DNA from 3 places in the Celerinatantimonas sediminis genome. Region 3 is predicted to be linked to each of the others. Evidence: riboswitches for the same ligand, from Rfam matches in the RefSeq annotation. Region 3 holds a riboswitch; each other region holds the start of a gene.

Region 1 (5,177 bases), on a different contig from region 3:
TGAATCGGCTGCAAGGCTTTCACAGTGAACTGCCGTTTGTCGTGACACTTAATCCCAGCGAAGCTATTGATTCAGCAACTATTCTTGGCCATTACCAATATGACCACCCGCTGTTTGATTGCAAAACTAGCTACTATCAGGGCAAACGCCACTTAATTAATGGCCACAACCACAGTTGGTATTGCGGCGCTTATTGGTACAACGGTTTTCATGAAGATGGGGTCAGAAGCGCTAATGATGTCGTTGAATCTCTAACCGGGACAGGATTATGAGATTGACATCTGCCATCACTGAAGGGCGCACCTTTCATCACCGAAAAGTGCCAAAGGATCATAAATTTAGTTACCCAATCAGCTATTTGTGGGTCAACTTAGATGAGTTAGATGAGGTTCGCGCTCTACTCAATCGCCACAAATTGCTGCGCCTCAGATTGCATAATAAAGATTACCTCGGCCCTGAAGATAAACCTTTAAAAGACAAAGCGCTCGATAAGCTCTCGCAGTTTGTCCCAGAATTTACGCCATCAACCATGGTGATGATGGCCCAGCTGCGCTGGAGTGGTATCTACTTTAGTCCAATTAATTTTGTGTTTTACGGCAATGACCAAGACTTTATCTACGCGGTGGTCGAAGTAACCAATACGCCATGGCTTGAAAAACACTACTATTGTATTGATCTGCGCCAAATAAAAGACACCACTAAAACATTTCATGTTTCGCCATTTAATCCCATGGATATGCATTATCACTGGCATATTGAGCTTGGTGAAACCATCAATGTAGTCATCGACTGTCAGCGACAAAGCAGTGAATTTAGCGCATCAATGACTCTTAAAAAAGGTCCTTTAAATGCAAAAAGTGTGCGTCAGCTGGTGCGCAATCATGCATTTCAAAGCGCCTTAATTATTGCCCGAATCTATTATCAGGCACTGCGTTTATGGCTTAAACGAGTGCCTTTTTATGCTCACCCTAAGGAAAAATCCGATCGTCGGTAAAGGAATCATCTATGTTAAAGGCCCGAAGGCTTAGCCTGCCCTGGTTAAATCCCCAACGCGAACTGGCACGCAATATTGTCACTATGTTTTTGTCGCGCATCGATGGCGCGTGCATTGAATTGCAACAACCAGGACAGCCTAGTCAGTTGTTTGGGCAAAAGGGTGCTAAACATCAACTGGTGATTGATGTTCGAGACGCCTGTGTCTTTGAGCGGGTGTTACGAGGTGGAACTTTAGCCGCGGCTGAAACATACATTGAAGGGCTCTGGCGCACCAGTAACCTGCATGAATTACTGCTGGTGATGGCCAATAACCAACAGCGGCTCGATCACCTTGATTCCAATATTTCAAAGCTGTTTCAGTGGAGCGCTAAAATTCGCCACTGGCTTAACCACAATCGTAAACAGCAAGCCAAGCGCAATATTCTAGCGCACTATGACTTGGGAAATCATTTCTATCAGTCATTTCTTGACTCGAAGATGCAATATTCTTGTGCGCTATATGATGACGAGCTAAAAAACAGGCCTCCTGAAGCTTTGTTAGAACAGGCCCAAGAGCGAAAACTCAAGCGCATTTGTGACCAGCTCCAGCTCAATAGCTCAAGCCATCTATTGGAGATTGGCTCGGGTTGGGGCGGGCTCGCTATTTATGCCGCACAGCATTATGGTGCCCAAGTTACAACGACCACCATCTCTGATGAGCAATATGCATACTGTTGTCAAAAAGTGCATAAATTGCACCTAAATGACAAGATTAGAGTATTAAGTTGCGACTATCGTGATCTACATGGCCATTTCGATAAATTGGTATCAATTGAAATGATTGAAGCCGTTGGCCATGCTTATTTGCCACAGTTTATTCAAAAATGTGCTGATTTACTCACCCCGGGTGGCAAAATGCTCTTGCAAACGATTACCATCAAAGACGAGCGCTACGATAACTATCGCCATAACACCGATTTTATCCAACAGATGGTTTTCCCTGGTGGTTTTTTACCCGCATTAAAAATCCTCAAACGGCTATTTAGAAAATCAAAACTACAAATTGATAATCAACTGGACATGCGCTTAAGTTACGCTAAAACGCTGCGGGCTTGGCATAATCGGTTGTGTGCCTATCGCGCCCAACACCCTGGTGATCTCGGATTTAATGCCCAGTTTTTTCGGCTCTGGCACTTTTATATGGCTTACTGTGAAGCTGGATTTTTAAGTGCAAATACAGGCGTTTGGCAACTTACTTTAACTCATAACGAGTCTTAGTGAGATTTACAAAATTTTTACATTAATAAATTGCCTAGGGGATTAAAAGCGCGTATTTTAATCCCTAGCAATTGAACTGATTGCTACGGTGATGGTGTTCACCGTAACAAACCGCCCTTTTCTGGCTGATAACACCTGATGATTCATCCTTATCTATTTAAGGGGTACATCAGTATGCCAGATATCAAAGTTTTATATGCATTCACGCATTTTAATCTCATCTGTTTTTTGAACTGCCACTTATTTTCTGCTGTTCATGTAGCTCATACTGATGTTGCCGACAACAGCCTTTGGAGGAAGTGGTTATGACCTATTATCGCCACGCATTAGTTCTGGCTCACGATCAGATAGATGGGAAAATTTTACTCAGTCATGGCAGTAAAATGGCACATGCGCTGGGCACTAAAATTACCATCGGCCACATTAGTTCTGACTACCGGGAACTGCAATATCTCAATGATAATACAGTCCTTGAGAAGCAGTCCAAACATGTTATCGAAGCCAAACAAATGCTCTCTGAGCTTATCAAATCCATCGATTTTCCGGCTGGAATTGAAGAGCTTGTCAGCATTACCCGGTTTAAAGATATCGAAAATCTCATCAATGAACGTCAAATCGATCTTTTGATCGTTGGCCATAAAAACCGGCTATTTGGCGTTATGTCATCTTATTCGTTTGAATTCATCAATCGCATCAATATTGATGTGTTGGTGCAACATATTCCCAATGAAAAATCCTTAACGGAGGCTTTATGAATAATCAAATTCAGCAGATCACAGCTCGCGAAATTCTTGATTCTCGCGGTAATCCAACGGTCGAAGTCGATGTATTTGATGTATCTGGCAGAACAGCTCGTGCGTCTGTGCCATCAGGGGCCAGTACAGGTTCGCGCGAAGCCATTGAGTTTCGCGACAATGATAAATCTCGCTTTGGTGGCAAAGGCGTTTTAAAAGCAATTGAACACATTAACAAAACCATTGCACCGGCGCTGATTGGTACTGATGCTCGTCAAATGCGCCAAATTGACGCTATCATGCTAGAGCTAGACGGCACTGAAAACAAAGCAAAACTCGGTGCTAACGCTATTTTAGGTGTGTCACTGGCTTGTGCTCGCTTAGGGGCATTGCAATCAGATTTGCCACTGTATCAATATCTTGGCGGAACAGGTGCAAATCTATTACCAGTGCCTTGCATGAACATCATTAACGGCGGCGTGCATGCTCGCTGGCAAGGCGCTGACTTTCAGGAATTTATGATATCGCCATGGGGTGCCGGTAGTGTTGCTGAATCCATTCGTTGGGGCAGCGAAGTCTATCAGGCCTTGCGCAATGTGCTTAAAGAAAAAGGCCTCTCAACAGGGATTGGCGATGAAGGCGGCTTTGCTCCACAAGTTAAATCAAACCGCGAACCTCTTGAGTATATTGTCCAAGCCATTGAAGCTGCTGGGTTTAAACCTGGAGATGACATTGCGATTTGTATGGACCCAGCTTCCAGTGAATTCTGCGATAAAGGTATTTATACGCTAAACACTGAAAACTCTAAACTGAATGCCGAACAGATGAGTGACTACTACTCAAAACTGATTGACGATTTTCCGCTGGTTCTGATTGAAGATGGTCTGGCTGAAGATGACTGGGAAGGCTGGAAAGTTCTGCATGACAAACTAGCAGGACGTGTTGAACTCGTCGGTGATGACCTATTTGTAACCAACATTACCTATATTCAACGGGGTATTGATGAACAACTAGCCAATGCCGCTTTGATTAAATTAAATCAGATTGGTTCACTATCTGAAACCTTCGATGCGGTAAATCTGTGCCATCAAAACCATTGGGGGACATTCATCTCTCACCGTAGCGGCGAAACGACCGACAGCTTCATTGCCGATATGACCGTTGCGATGCGTGCCGGACACCTCAAAACAGGTGCACCATGTCGTGGTGAACGTGTTGAAAAATACAATCAGCTCATGCGAATTGAACAACAGCTAGGTTCAGCTGCGGTCTTTGCTGGTAAAAATGCCTTTATCCGCAATCGCTAAAAACTGAGCAACCTGGTCATTAACCGGGTTCTTTTGTAGCTCTTGGGGCGGGCATTGTTGAATGACCCGCCCATGTTCGATAAAAGCAACTTCATCAGCAATCGCACTGGCATCACTAAATTGATGAGTCACCAATAACACCGCTAATTGATGCTCATTAGCAAGGTTTCGAACCAACGCTAAACAATCGGCGCGAAGCACTGGATCGAGCGCATTAAAAGGTTCATCAAGTAATAAAACAGGCCGCTTACGAAGCAATGCTCTGGCAAGGGCTGCCCTTTGCACCTGACCGCCGGAAAGATCGCTTGGATAACTTTCTAACCATTGGGCAATAGCCAGCTGCTCCGCTACCTTATCAATTTGTGCTTGTTCATTGCGATTGAGCTTTAATTTACCATTGATCCCCAACGCTAAATTCTGCTTAACCGTTAGATGCTCAAATAAATTATGCTGCTGAAATAAACTGCTAACGGGCCTTTTGGCAACGGGAAGCTCAAGGATAGATTGATTCTGCCAAGACAGCTCACCAGAGGCATTCTCAAATCCAGCGATCATGGCCAGTAATGTCGATTTACCGCAACCACTTTGTCCTAACAGCGCAACCACCTGCCCTGCTTGGCAGGTCAAATCGTAGCAAAACTCATGGCCTTGGCGAGTTAACTTTAACTGATTTACCTTTAACATAGCGCTCTTGAACGCTCCCCCACCCAATTGATAACAGCAAAAATGACAAGGCATAATAGCATTAGCCACAAGCCGGTAACGCTAGCACCAGCGAACTGATAGTGCCCAAGTTGCTGGTAGATTAACAATGGTAATGTCAAAAGATGAGTATCCCCAAGTAGCGCGACCACGCCCATATCACCGAGCGATAACACCAATG
Region 2 (5,177 bases), on a different contig from region 3:
CATGAAAACTCCTTTATTTAACGCTTTTTATCATCATTACCAAAATGCCACCAAATAATGAAATTGCAGCGAGGGATGGTAAAATACTTAAATAGTGGTGACCAAACATTTCGAATAATACAGCTCCTAGTACTGGACCAAGGATTTGAGCTCCAGTATTTGCTAAATTTAATATTCCTAGATCTTTGGCTGCATTCTCATTATTAGGCAGTACTTCTAAGTTGAGAGCTTGGTCTACTGAGAAGAATATTCCTGAGCCAATTCCTGAAATAATTCCATACCAAATCATAGATGTAGGTTCTGCATAGAAGTAGGGGAGAATAGTCCCAATAGCTATTAAGATGGCTGATAATACAACAGGTTTTTTGCGAGTTTTAAGTTTGTCTGCTATAGGCCCTGAAATAGGAGAGAAAATGAAGGCGGTGATAATAGTGGCTATTCCCATCAATGAAATGTATTTGCCAGACACGGTTTCATTAAGGCTCATTCCAGAAGTTAAGAAGAATAGCTGGTAAACACTAAAAGCCGTAATGGTAATGCAGATCATCATTTTACCAAAAAGTGCGAGATAGAAGTCTCGTGAACCTTTAATTGGGAAAATAAAATATTTGACAAAAAATTCCCAGTCTAATTTTTTTTGTTTTGGCATGCATAGGCTTGATTTTTCGCGCAAAATAACAGCCGCAATAGGCCCAGATATCAACATAAATATAGCCATAACGTTGTACCCCATATCAATGAGAGATGGATTGGATGCACTTAAAAAATATCCTCCTACGACAGGCCCACCATATTCACCTAGGATAAATCCCGCTGCATAGATTGAAGATATAACGCCTCTATGTTTAGGTGCTGTTTTATCAGCAATAGCCGCAATTAAAGGGGCGACAATAAAGTTAATAAAGGTTTGTAGTAAACACCATAAAACAATAAACATTGTTAAATGACTACTATCATTTATTCTTCCAAGAAAAAATATGACAGCAGCAGTTAGAACTGACCCAGCAAGCATCCAAGGCGTACGTCTTCCCCAGCGAGAACGGGTTAGGTCTGATAGTGCGCCAATGATAATCGTGGTGATGGTAGAGGTTATCGCACCGAGAGTTCCAAGCAGTGCTAAAAAGTTATTTACAGCCGAACCACTTCCTATAATATGGCTTAGTTTGGCGGGATTTAAAACAGAATTTAATCCCATGAATGGCCCAAGCCAAAAGAGAGCTCCTAACCCAGCAGCTATCCCCACATATAAGGGAGCTTTAGGTTGTTTTCCATCGGTTATTTCTTTAACCCAGGTGATTTCATCTGCATCATTATTATTTTCAATAGGAATATTTGATTCAATATCCGTGTGCATGCTAAGACCCTCATATAATTAAAAGTTAACTTTCATAAATTATTTTTGAGAAATTTATTAAGAAGTTAACAATATTAATTGCCTACTTAGTAACCACTGTAAGTACTATTTGTTTCGTAGTTAAGATATATTAACTTGATAAAATAAGAGTTAATTTACATGCTAATAAACTTGGACAAAGCTGCTACTGACGAAAAACTGTGATCCCTGAGACTTTCCAGTAGTCGTCGAATTGTTGCATGCAGTTGCTAAAGCGCAACTCAGTTGGACGTCAGTTCTGCTATAGCCAGACCTGCTTAGTTTTAGTCATGAAAAATATAGAGTGAGTGGTAGATGAGACGATTGTTAAGGCGATACGTGGTGAATAACACACGGTCGTAGAATGTAATGCGTAACCTTTTAGAAAAAAATCAGGGATAGAACAGTTAAGATAATTTTCATTGAAAAATGGTGCCGATTATCAGAATCGAACTGATGACCTACGCATTACGAATGCGTTGCTCTACCGACTGAGCTAAATCGGCACTACTTAGATGTTTGTTTTTAGGAATACGAACTGAGGTTAGGATAGATGCAGCTTAAGGCTGTTGAGTCATCATTTCCCTAAATAAGGTACAAATATTCCTTTAAGTATGATGAACGAGCGGGGCAAGCGTCCCAAAGTCTAATCACAAAGGCTTTGTTCAATCAGACATAAAAAACGTTGAAGAATCATAGACCTTAGCACCTCGAAGATCAATAGATTAAAGTCATTAAATCCTGAGCTTAAGTGTGAATATTTGATCTGGCGTCAATCATCGAGAGCCTGTTGCTTAGAAGGGCTTTGGCAACAGGTTACATCAGTTTATCTGCTCTTAACTATTACCTATGTGAAACTAAGATACGGACATTGCTTGTAATCGGTCAGTCAGCCATGGAATCACTTCTTTTTTGCGGCTCGTAACTCCGGCAAGAGTGATAGGTTCTTGGTCAGCTTTTTGCGGATCGAAGAAATGTAAAACTGAGTTGTGCTTGCTGATATCAGTGAGCATCAGCACCACCATATCTAATTTATTTGCCAAACACTCTTCTTTCATGAGCGCTAATAGCTCTGGCAGTATGGGCGCTATATCAGCTAAGTCCTGCATTTCAATCTGGGCTAACAAAATAGCTTTGCCTGCAATCTGATAATTTTTTGCATCTCGATGCAACAGTCTGTCGGCACTTTGCCCGGCAATATCTGTTTTGGCTTTGAGCAAGCCTTTGACAAATTGTTGGTAATCCAGCTTGGCAATTTTGGTAAGCTCAGCAACCGCTGTTTTATCAAACTCGGTTGTCGTTGGGCCTGTTAGGGCAACAGTATCGGATAATATCGCGCCAAGCAGCAATGTTGCTTGCGCTTTTGTTAACACCATTGCGCTTTCTTGAGTCATTACTTGCCAAACGATGGTCGCACTGCATCCGAGCGGGCGAATCCAGACATTCGGTGGGTTTTTGGTGACGACAGTTCCGAGCCTGTGATGATCGATAACGCCAATAATATTGCTATCTAGTAAGGTTTTTGGGCCCTGTTCTGCATCGGTAAAATCAACTAACCAGACTTTTTGATCTTTTAGTGAATCTTCAAGCAGGGATGGCTGCTCAATGCTCGCTGATTTAAGAATATAGCGAGTCTCAGGCGTTAGTTCTCCTTGGCGAAAAGCTTGTGCATGGTGACCTTGTTGATTGAGCCAGTCGGCCACAACGAGGGCACTGCATATGCTGTCACTGTCGGGATTTTTATGCCCAAAGACATAAATAAGAGATTCGTTAGAATTGATGGAAGAAGCTGAAAAAGCGTTGTTTTTTTGCATAAAGATACCTGATAGATCTGATTAAAGATAAAATCAGGCGCCATCATTCGTTGTTAAACGACGGTTTGGATAAGGTGGAACACCATCACCTTGTGTTTTAAAGAATAGCGAAATGCGACCATTAAAGCAATTTTATTGTGTGCAATATAATTGTTCGATTCTATTGATCGCTTTATAATTGCAATGGACAAACTATTATGTGTGGAATTGAGGTATTGCCCATGAATCCGTGTAAAGTGACCAGCGAACAAGCGACCAGTGCAATCAAAGATGAAGACTTGTTGCTTGATAAACAGGTTTGTTTTCCACTTTACAGCGCAGCAAATGCTATCGTGCGCGCCTATCGACCTTTGCTGACTGAGTTAGATTTAACTTATGTTCAATACTTGGTAATGATGGTGCTCTGGCAATCCAACGGCATCAATGTCAAAACGCTGGGTGAAAAGCTGCATTTAGATTCAGGAACTTTAACACCATTGTTGAAACGTCTGGAAGCCAAGAAGTTGGTCGAGCGTCGCATCAGCCAAGTTGATGAGCGAGTTAAAGAGCTGTTTCTGACCAATGAAGGCGTGGCTCTTAAGCAAAGAGCTTTATCTATCCCCAATGCAATGTTCTGCAAAATGAATCTAGAAGTTGAAGAACTCACAATGCTCAAAGAGTTGTGTGAGAAAGTCATCAAGACTTTAAAATAATCGCTTGGGCGTATTTGGGCCCAAAAATCTTCGTTTATCTTTGCGATGAAATTCACAAGTTAGATTATTTGTGTAAAAATTTTCATTTCAAAATTGCACACAATTAAATTGCGCGATATCTTATTGGTATTCATCCGTCTATTCACCATAATGAAATAACAAAAACACGAGGGACTAGCTATGAGTTCAATTTACGATATTGAAGTGGTTACTATTGATGGTAAACCACTGAAACTTTCTGAATATAAAGGTAAAACACTCTTAATCGTCAACACTGCATCGGAATGTGGTTTAACACCGCAGTATGAGGCGCTGGAAAAACTGTATGAAGCGCGCAAAGGTGAAGGCTTGGAAATTTTAGGTTTCCCATGTAATCAATTTGGAGCACAGGAACCGGGCCAAGAAGCAGAAATTAAATCATTCTGCACTAAAAACTATGGCGTAACCTTTTCGATGTTCAGCAAATTAGAAGTCAATGGACCAGATCGCCATCCATTATATCAAGCGCTGTACTCCGCAATCCCAGAGCGTACGACAGCACCAGACAGCGAGTTTGTTGATTTGCTTAAAGGTTATGGTTTCGAAGTCAAAGAGGGCAACATTCTGTGGAACTTCGAAAAATTCCTAGTAAGTAAAGATGGCGAAGTGGTTGGTCATTTTGCTCCAGATATGACTCCCGATCATCCAATCCTTAGCAAAGCATTAGACGAAGCATTAGCTAAATAATTGCTCAATTAAGCTGATGTGTCTCATTTTGTATTACAGAGACACATCAGTTAGGTATGAATTTTAAGCTGTCAGAATTTCGCTCAGATCGGATTTTGCGTCGCTAGTTAATCGCAAATCAAATTGTTCTTTAAGTGTGTTCAGTAAATTCTCGGTTAAAAAAGCTGGCGCTGTTGGACCGGTATAAATTCCTCTTACTCCAAGTGATAACAATGTTAAAAGGATTACAATAGCTTTTTGTTCAAACCATGAGAGCACTAATGTTAATGGCAGTTCATTGATGCCGCATTCAAAGCTATCGGCCAGTGCCAGCACAAGTTGAATAGCAGAATAAGCATCGTTGCATTGACCAACATCTAACAGCCGGGGTATCCCAGAAATCTCTCCGAAGTTTTGTTTATTAAAGCGATATTTACCACAGCCTAATGTTAAAATAAGTGCGTTATCAGGGACTTGTTGCGCAAAATCAGTGTAATAGCGTCGTTGTGTTTTTGCGCCGTCACAGCCACCAATTAAGAAAAAGTGGCTAATATTACCGGATTTAACTTGTTCAATAACCGCCGGAGCTGCGTT
Region 3 (5,177 bases):
CAGATCAGTTGCTCGAGGGGACAATATGTTGCTAAAGTCAATCATCAGGGCCAGATGTTAGTATTGCAAGGTAGTGCTCAGCTTAGCGATTTAAGATGGCAAGTTGATTTAAAGGCGCGGCCAAGCGCACATTTTCCTAAGCGCCTTCGAGCATTGCTAGAGCCACTTGGCGCGCCATCGGCTGATGGATTTTATTCATTTAAGAACCAAGGCGTTTTCTAAGCGGCCATACATGATGATGTTGCCCAAAAAGCTAAGGTAGCATCAAGGCTAGCTGGCGTGACAGAGCTATAAGAGAGAAATAATGCCAAAGAAGAAACCGAAAATTCTTGAGCAACATATCGCCGCTCAAAGCCATTTTTTTCAGGTCGAATCTCTGCATCTGGAGTTTAGTAATGGCGAGCGAAGAGTCTATGAGAGATTAGTCGGTGGCCAGCGAGGGGCAGTAATGATTGTCCCGGTCAACGCAGATAATCAGCTATTGCTTATTAAAGAGTATGCCGCTGCAACTGAGCGCTATGAGCTTAGTTTTCCCAAAGGCGCGATAGACCCGGGTGAAGAACCTCAGCAGGCTGCTAATCGTGAATTACAAGAAGAAGTGGGCTTTGCTGCACAAAATTGGCATATGCTTAAAGAAGTTACCGTTGCCCCGAGTTATTTTGGTGGAGCAATGCAAATTTTTGTCGCAGATGAGCTGTATCCATCGCGTTTATTAGGTGATGAACCTGAGCCTCTGGCGATTGAAACCGTGCCTGTCGATGAGTGTATGTCACTGCTTGAGCGTGAAGAATTTAGCGAAGCCCGAACCATTGCTGCGCTTTATTTGTTTAACCAATGGTGGCAGAAAAATCGTAGGTAATTTCGCTAATTAGCTAATTTTCGTTTTAGCGATTATTATAGAATAACTTTCAAACTGTAAATAAATCAGTTGATCTGCTCATAGCAACCGCACCGCTCGGCAATTTCCATTGAGCAACAGCTTGCTAAGCCACCGTGCTAATTCTGAAATCGAGTACCTTACCAGAGCTGGTTTTATTTGCGAAAAGGGGGTCAGACATGCCACAACCATTAATTGATTTGCTCCCTGCAGTTGAGCGGATCGCCCGCCAAGCGGGAGATGAGATTCTAAAACTGTATCAAAACGGCCATTATAAAACGGAGCATAAATCCGATCATACTCCGGTCACGAGTGCTGATTTTGCCGCTCATAATATTTTGTGCGAAGAGTTTCGTAAGTTAACCCCGGATTGGCCTGTGCTTTCCGAAGAGCATGCAAATATTGCACTTGCTGAGCGCAGCCAGTGGAATTACTACTGGTTAGTTGATCCGATGGATGGCACCCAGGAGTTCGTCTCCCAGACTGGTGATTTCACCACGATGATCGCCTTGATTTGCGAAGGCGAACCGATTCTCGGGTTGGTTTATGCACCAGTGAGCGATACCTGCTATTACGCCATTAAAGGCTCTGGGGCTTATAAAATTCAAGGTAGCCAAGGGCCGCAAAGTATTCATTGTCGCCATTATCAGTTTCCGCCAGAGACGATTCGTGTCGCGGTTAGCCGTGTGCAAAATACCAATAAACTGAAAAAAGTGCTCAGTGATGATTTTAAATATGAGTTGTTGCCGTTAGGCAGTGCTAGCTTAAAAAGTTGTCTGGTCGCTGAAGGAGCGGCTGATTGCTATATTCGGCTTGGTCCAACAGGCGAATGGGATGTTGGGGCGCCGCTGGTGATTTTGCGTGAAGCAGGCGGGACATTGCTCGATCTAAATTTACAACCGATGAGTTTTAATCGCCGCGAAAGCCTGATTAATCCTGATTTTATTGGCATCGGCGATAATGATTTGCCTTGGGAGCAGGTGATTGCTCATGTGCCAAGCAATGATCGCTCAAGAAATGGTCAACAGGGTGAATAATACACTAAAAAATTGGGTTTAAATCACGGAAATAGCTAGAAAGTTATCGTATTATAGGGACAGTCAAACATCGAATGATGAATGGCTGTCATAACAGGTAGAGATTGGTTTCTGACTATCCTGTATTGATTTGGCTCTGTAAGCACTAATTGCTTAAACGCCGTGTTCAGTTGAACGCGGCGTTTTTTTATGGCGCAAACTTAATTACTTTGCTGTTATCCAAGACATCAGCGCAAATGCAATGGCTGCCATTGCCATTGAACCGGCTAGGTTAAGCGCCATGTTGCTAATCGCGGTGGTGTATTTACCTAACTGGAATAAAGTGAGGGTTTCAGCTGTAAAGGTTGAAAATGTAGTTAAACCACCACAAAACCCGGTTGTGATCATCAGTTTCCAAGCAGGATCTATACTTGGCATTTTGGCAAAAATAGTCATGCCAACAGCGATAATAAATGCACCCAGCATGTTGACCGCTAATGTTCCCAGTGGAAGTGTCGCCCCAGTACTGTTGAGTTTTAAACTAATAAACCAGCGCAGCATACTGCCGCAACCGCCCCCGATAAAGACGGCTATCAGTGTTGCTAACATAAATCCTCTTTCGTTCGAATGATTTCAAGCGTGTTAATTTATTTATGAAGATCGTGAGACGATCCGGTTGTTATCAGGCATCATCAGCCGGTGGGGCGGTTAGAGGAGGAATGCCATCTCCTTAGCTTGGATTTTACACACTTTTAGCTCAAAGCGCAGCTTTGCTGCACTGAGCTATTTTTTATCGGCCAGCATCTGACGAAGGGCGGCAACCCCGGCTAACCCTTTTTGTTGGCGCTGCTCAGGAGATTGTTCAACTCGGCGGTTGCTCCATTGCAGGTCATCTTGCGGCAGTTCCATTAAGAAGCGACTCGGTTCAGGGCGAATCAGTTCACCAAATTGACGTCGTTCACGAGTCAGCGTAAAGGTAAGCTCTCGCTGAGCACGAGTGATCCCAACATAAGCAAGGCGGCGCTCTTCATCAATCATGTCCTCATCAATAGAGCTTTGGTGAGGCAATAAGCCCTCTTCCATCCCGATAAGATATACATAAGGAAATTCAAGACCCTTAGAGGCATGTAGTGTCATCAGCTGTACTTGGTCGGCATCTTCGTTATCTTCTGCGCGCTCCATCATATCGCGCAAAATAAGGCGGTTTACGACCTCAGTTAAGCTCATCGCCGGATTGTCTTCATCGCCTTCGAGCATGTCGCTTACCCAGCGGAATAATGTCGAAACATTTTGCATCCGCATTTCGGCAGCGCGAGCACTGGGACTGGTTTCGTACAGCCAGTCTTCATAGTGAATATCGCGCACCAGATCGCGTACCGCTTCAACGGTATTTCCTCTTGTGGCGCGATCGGAAAGCTCGACTACCCAACGAAAGAAAAACTCAACGGCCGAGCGCGAGCGAGCGGGCAGCGAATTTTGCAGTGATGTGTCACAAGCTGCTGCAAATAGGCTGATATGCTGCTCATTGGCAAAGCGGCCGATTTTTTCAAGCGTGGTTGGGCCAATCTCCCGGCGCGGAACATTGATAATTCGAAGCAGCGCACTGTCATCATCCGGATTGACCATTAACCGCAGATAAGCCATTAAGTCTTTGATTTCACTGCGCGAGAAGAACGATTGCCCGCCGCTAATTTTATATGGAATGCGGTTGGTCATCAGCGCTTTTTCCAGTAGTCGGCTCTGATGATTGCCGCGATATAAAATCGCATAGTCGCTGTATTGGGTGCGATTAATAAAGCGATGGCCCATCAGCTCGGCGATGACTCGTTCGGCCTCTTGTTCCTCATTTTTGGCCATAATGACTTTGATAGGCTCGCCATAATTGAGCTCGGAAAACAGCCGTTTATCAAAGAGATGGTCGTTATTTTCAATGAGAATGTTGGCACATTTTAAAATGCGCTGTGTTGAGCGATAGTTTTGCTCAAGCTTGACCACTTTAAGATTGGGAAAATCAGCTTTGAGCTGTGAGAGGTTTTCCGGGTTTGCGCCGCGCCACGAGTAAATAGACTGATCGTCATCGCCAACCACGGTGAAAAAGGCCCGCTCTCCAACGAGCAGCTTAATCAGCTGATATTGGCTGGTGTTGGTGTCTTGATATTCATCCACCAACAGATAGCGCATTTTCTTTTGCCAACGGGCGCGAACCTGTTCATTGGTTTTTAAAAGTAGCGTAGGCATTAGGATCAGATCGTCAAAATCCAGTGCATTATAGGCATGCATTTGGTTTTGGTAGCGCTGATAAAGCTGGGCAAATAGCTGAATTTTGGCATCATTTTCTACCTGAAAATGGCCAGGTAACATAAGATCATTTTTCCAGCGGCCAATCTGATGCTGCAACTGGCGAAGCAGGTCTTTATCACCGTTAAGCTCAACCTCGCTGAGATCTTTTAAGAGTGCCATCTGATCTTGGTCATCAAACAGCGAAAAGTTCGCTTTGAGCGATAATGCTTTATGCTCCCGGCGAATGATCTCAAGGCCTAAGGTATGAAAGGTTGAAATGGTCAAGCCACGAGTTTTTTCGCGGCCAATGGTATGACGAACCCGCTCTGCCATTTCTCGGGCGGCTTTGTTGGTAAAGGTTACCGCCGCAATATGACGACCATGATACCCACAACGTTCAATTAAATAGGCAATTTTGTTGGTTATGACACGCGTCTTACCACTGCCAGCACCTGCTAGCACAAGGCATGGGCCACTAGTGTATTCGACGGCTTGTTGCTGGGCGCTGTTGAGTTTCAAAAAAAGCCTCCTACCATTTGCAGAGGCATTCTACCAAGAGCTTAGAACAATACCAATGACGATTATGCTAAGCCAAGTTTATGCACGGTTATCTTTCGCTATGCTCAAATCTGTTTAAAGCGCGTGACAGCCTCAAACTAAAGAATAAATTGCGCGACTTCGCCGTTAAGACGCTCAGTAATTCGATGTAACTCTTTGGCTTGATGTTCATTATTATCAGCATCTTTTTGCAGTTTTTCGCAGGTTTGTTCAATCACTTGGCTGTTGTCTCGTACACTTTGGGTCGCTTGATGTTGCTGTTCGGCGGCGCTGCTAATTTGATTGGCCATATCGAAGATGGTTTCAATCGTTTGGTTGATTTCATCAAGAGCGGCCGTTGCCGCGTTTGCCTGCTCAACGTTGCGCCGCGCCTGTTCACGGCTTTGCTGCATGGCATTGACTGCTTGATTGGTATGTTGTTGCAACTCATTTAACACGCCTTGGAT

The links. A riboswitch is a leader RNA that binds a small molecule or an ion and turns the genes downstream of it on or off. The one in region 3 is predicted to bind fluoride.
Region 1: it holds a riboswitch for fluoride, as region 3 does, so the genes downstream of both, ABTQ23_RS11340 (adenine nucleotide alpha hydrolase family protein) here and crcB (fluoride efflux transporter CrcB) in region 3, are expected to answer to the same signal.
Region 2: it holds a riboswitch for fluoride, as region 3 does, so the genes downstream of both, ABTQ23_RS19405 (manganese-dependent inorganic pyrophosphatase) here and crcB (fluoride efflux transporter CrcB) in region 3, are expected to answer to the same signal.

The regions. Positions count from the first base shown of each region.
Region 1 covers NZ_JBEQCS010000008.1:130,647-135,823, reverse strand. The annotation lists gene ABTQ23_RS11355 (NAD(P)/FAD-dependent oxidoreductase) at 1-272, shown strand, start outside; gene ABTQ23_RS11350 (DUF1365 domain-containing protein) at 269-994, shown strand; gene ABTQ23_RS11345 (class I SAM-dependent methyltransferase) at 1,006-2,253, shown strand; fluoride riboswitch at 2,332-2,398, shown strand; gene ABTQ23_RS11340 (adenine nucleotide alpha hydrolase family protein) at 2,559-3,008, shown strand; gene eno (phosphopyruvate hydratase) at 3,005-4,294, shown strand; gene thiQ (thiamine ABC transporter ATP-binding protein) at 4,247-4,978, opposite strand; gene ABTQ23_RS11325 (ABC transporter permease subunit) at 4,972-5,177, opposite strand, start outside.
Region 2 covers NZ_JBEQCS010000024.1:6,710-11,886, forward strand. The annotation lists gene ABTQ23_RS19390 (beta-galactosidase) at 1-3, opposite strand, end outside; gene ABTQ23_RS19395 (MFS transporter) at 14-1,354, opposite strand; tRNA gene ABTQ23_RS19400 (tRNA-Thr) at 1,803-1,878, opposite strand; gene ABTQ23_RS19405 (manganese-dependent inorganic pyrophosphatase) at 2,230-3,186, opposite strand; fluoride riboswitch at 3,214-3,285, opposite strand; gene ohrR (transcriptional regulator OhrR) at 3,408-3,878, shown strand; gene ABTQ23_RS19415 (glutathione peroxidase) at 4,059-4,604, shown strand; gene hcp (hydroxylamine reductase) at 4,668-5,177, opposite strand, start outside.
Region 3 covers NZ_JBEQCS010000001.1:285,133-290,309, forward strand. The annotation lists gene ABTQ23_RS01335 (type II secretion system protein N) at 1-222, shown strand, start outside; gene nudE (ADP compounds hydrolase NudE) at 305-859, shown strand; gene cysQ (3'(2'),5'-bisphosphate nucleotidase CysQ) at 1,057-1,914, shown strand; gene crcB (fluoride efflux transporter CrcB) at 2,119-2,502, opposite strand; fluoride riboswitch at 2,570-2,632, opposite strand; gene rep (DNA helicase Rep) at 2,677-4,692, opposite strand; gene ABTQ23_RS01360 (methyl-accepting chemotaxis protein) at 4,830-5,177, opposite strand, start outside.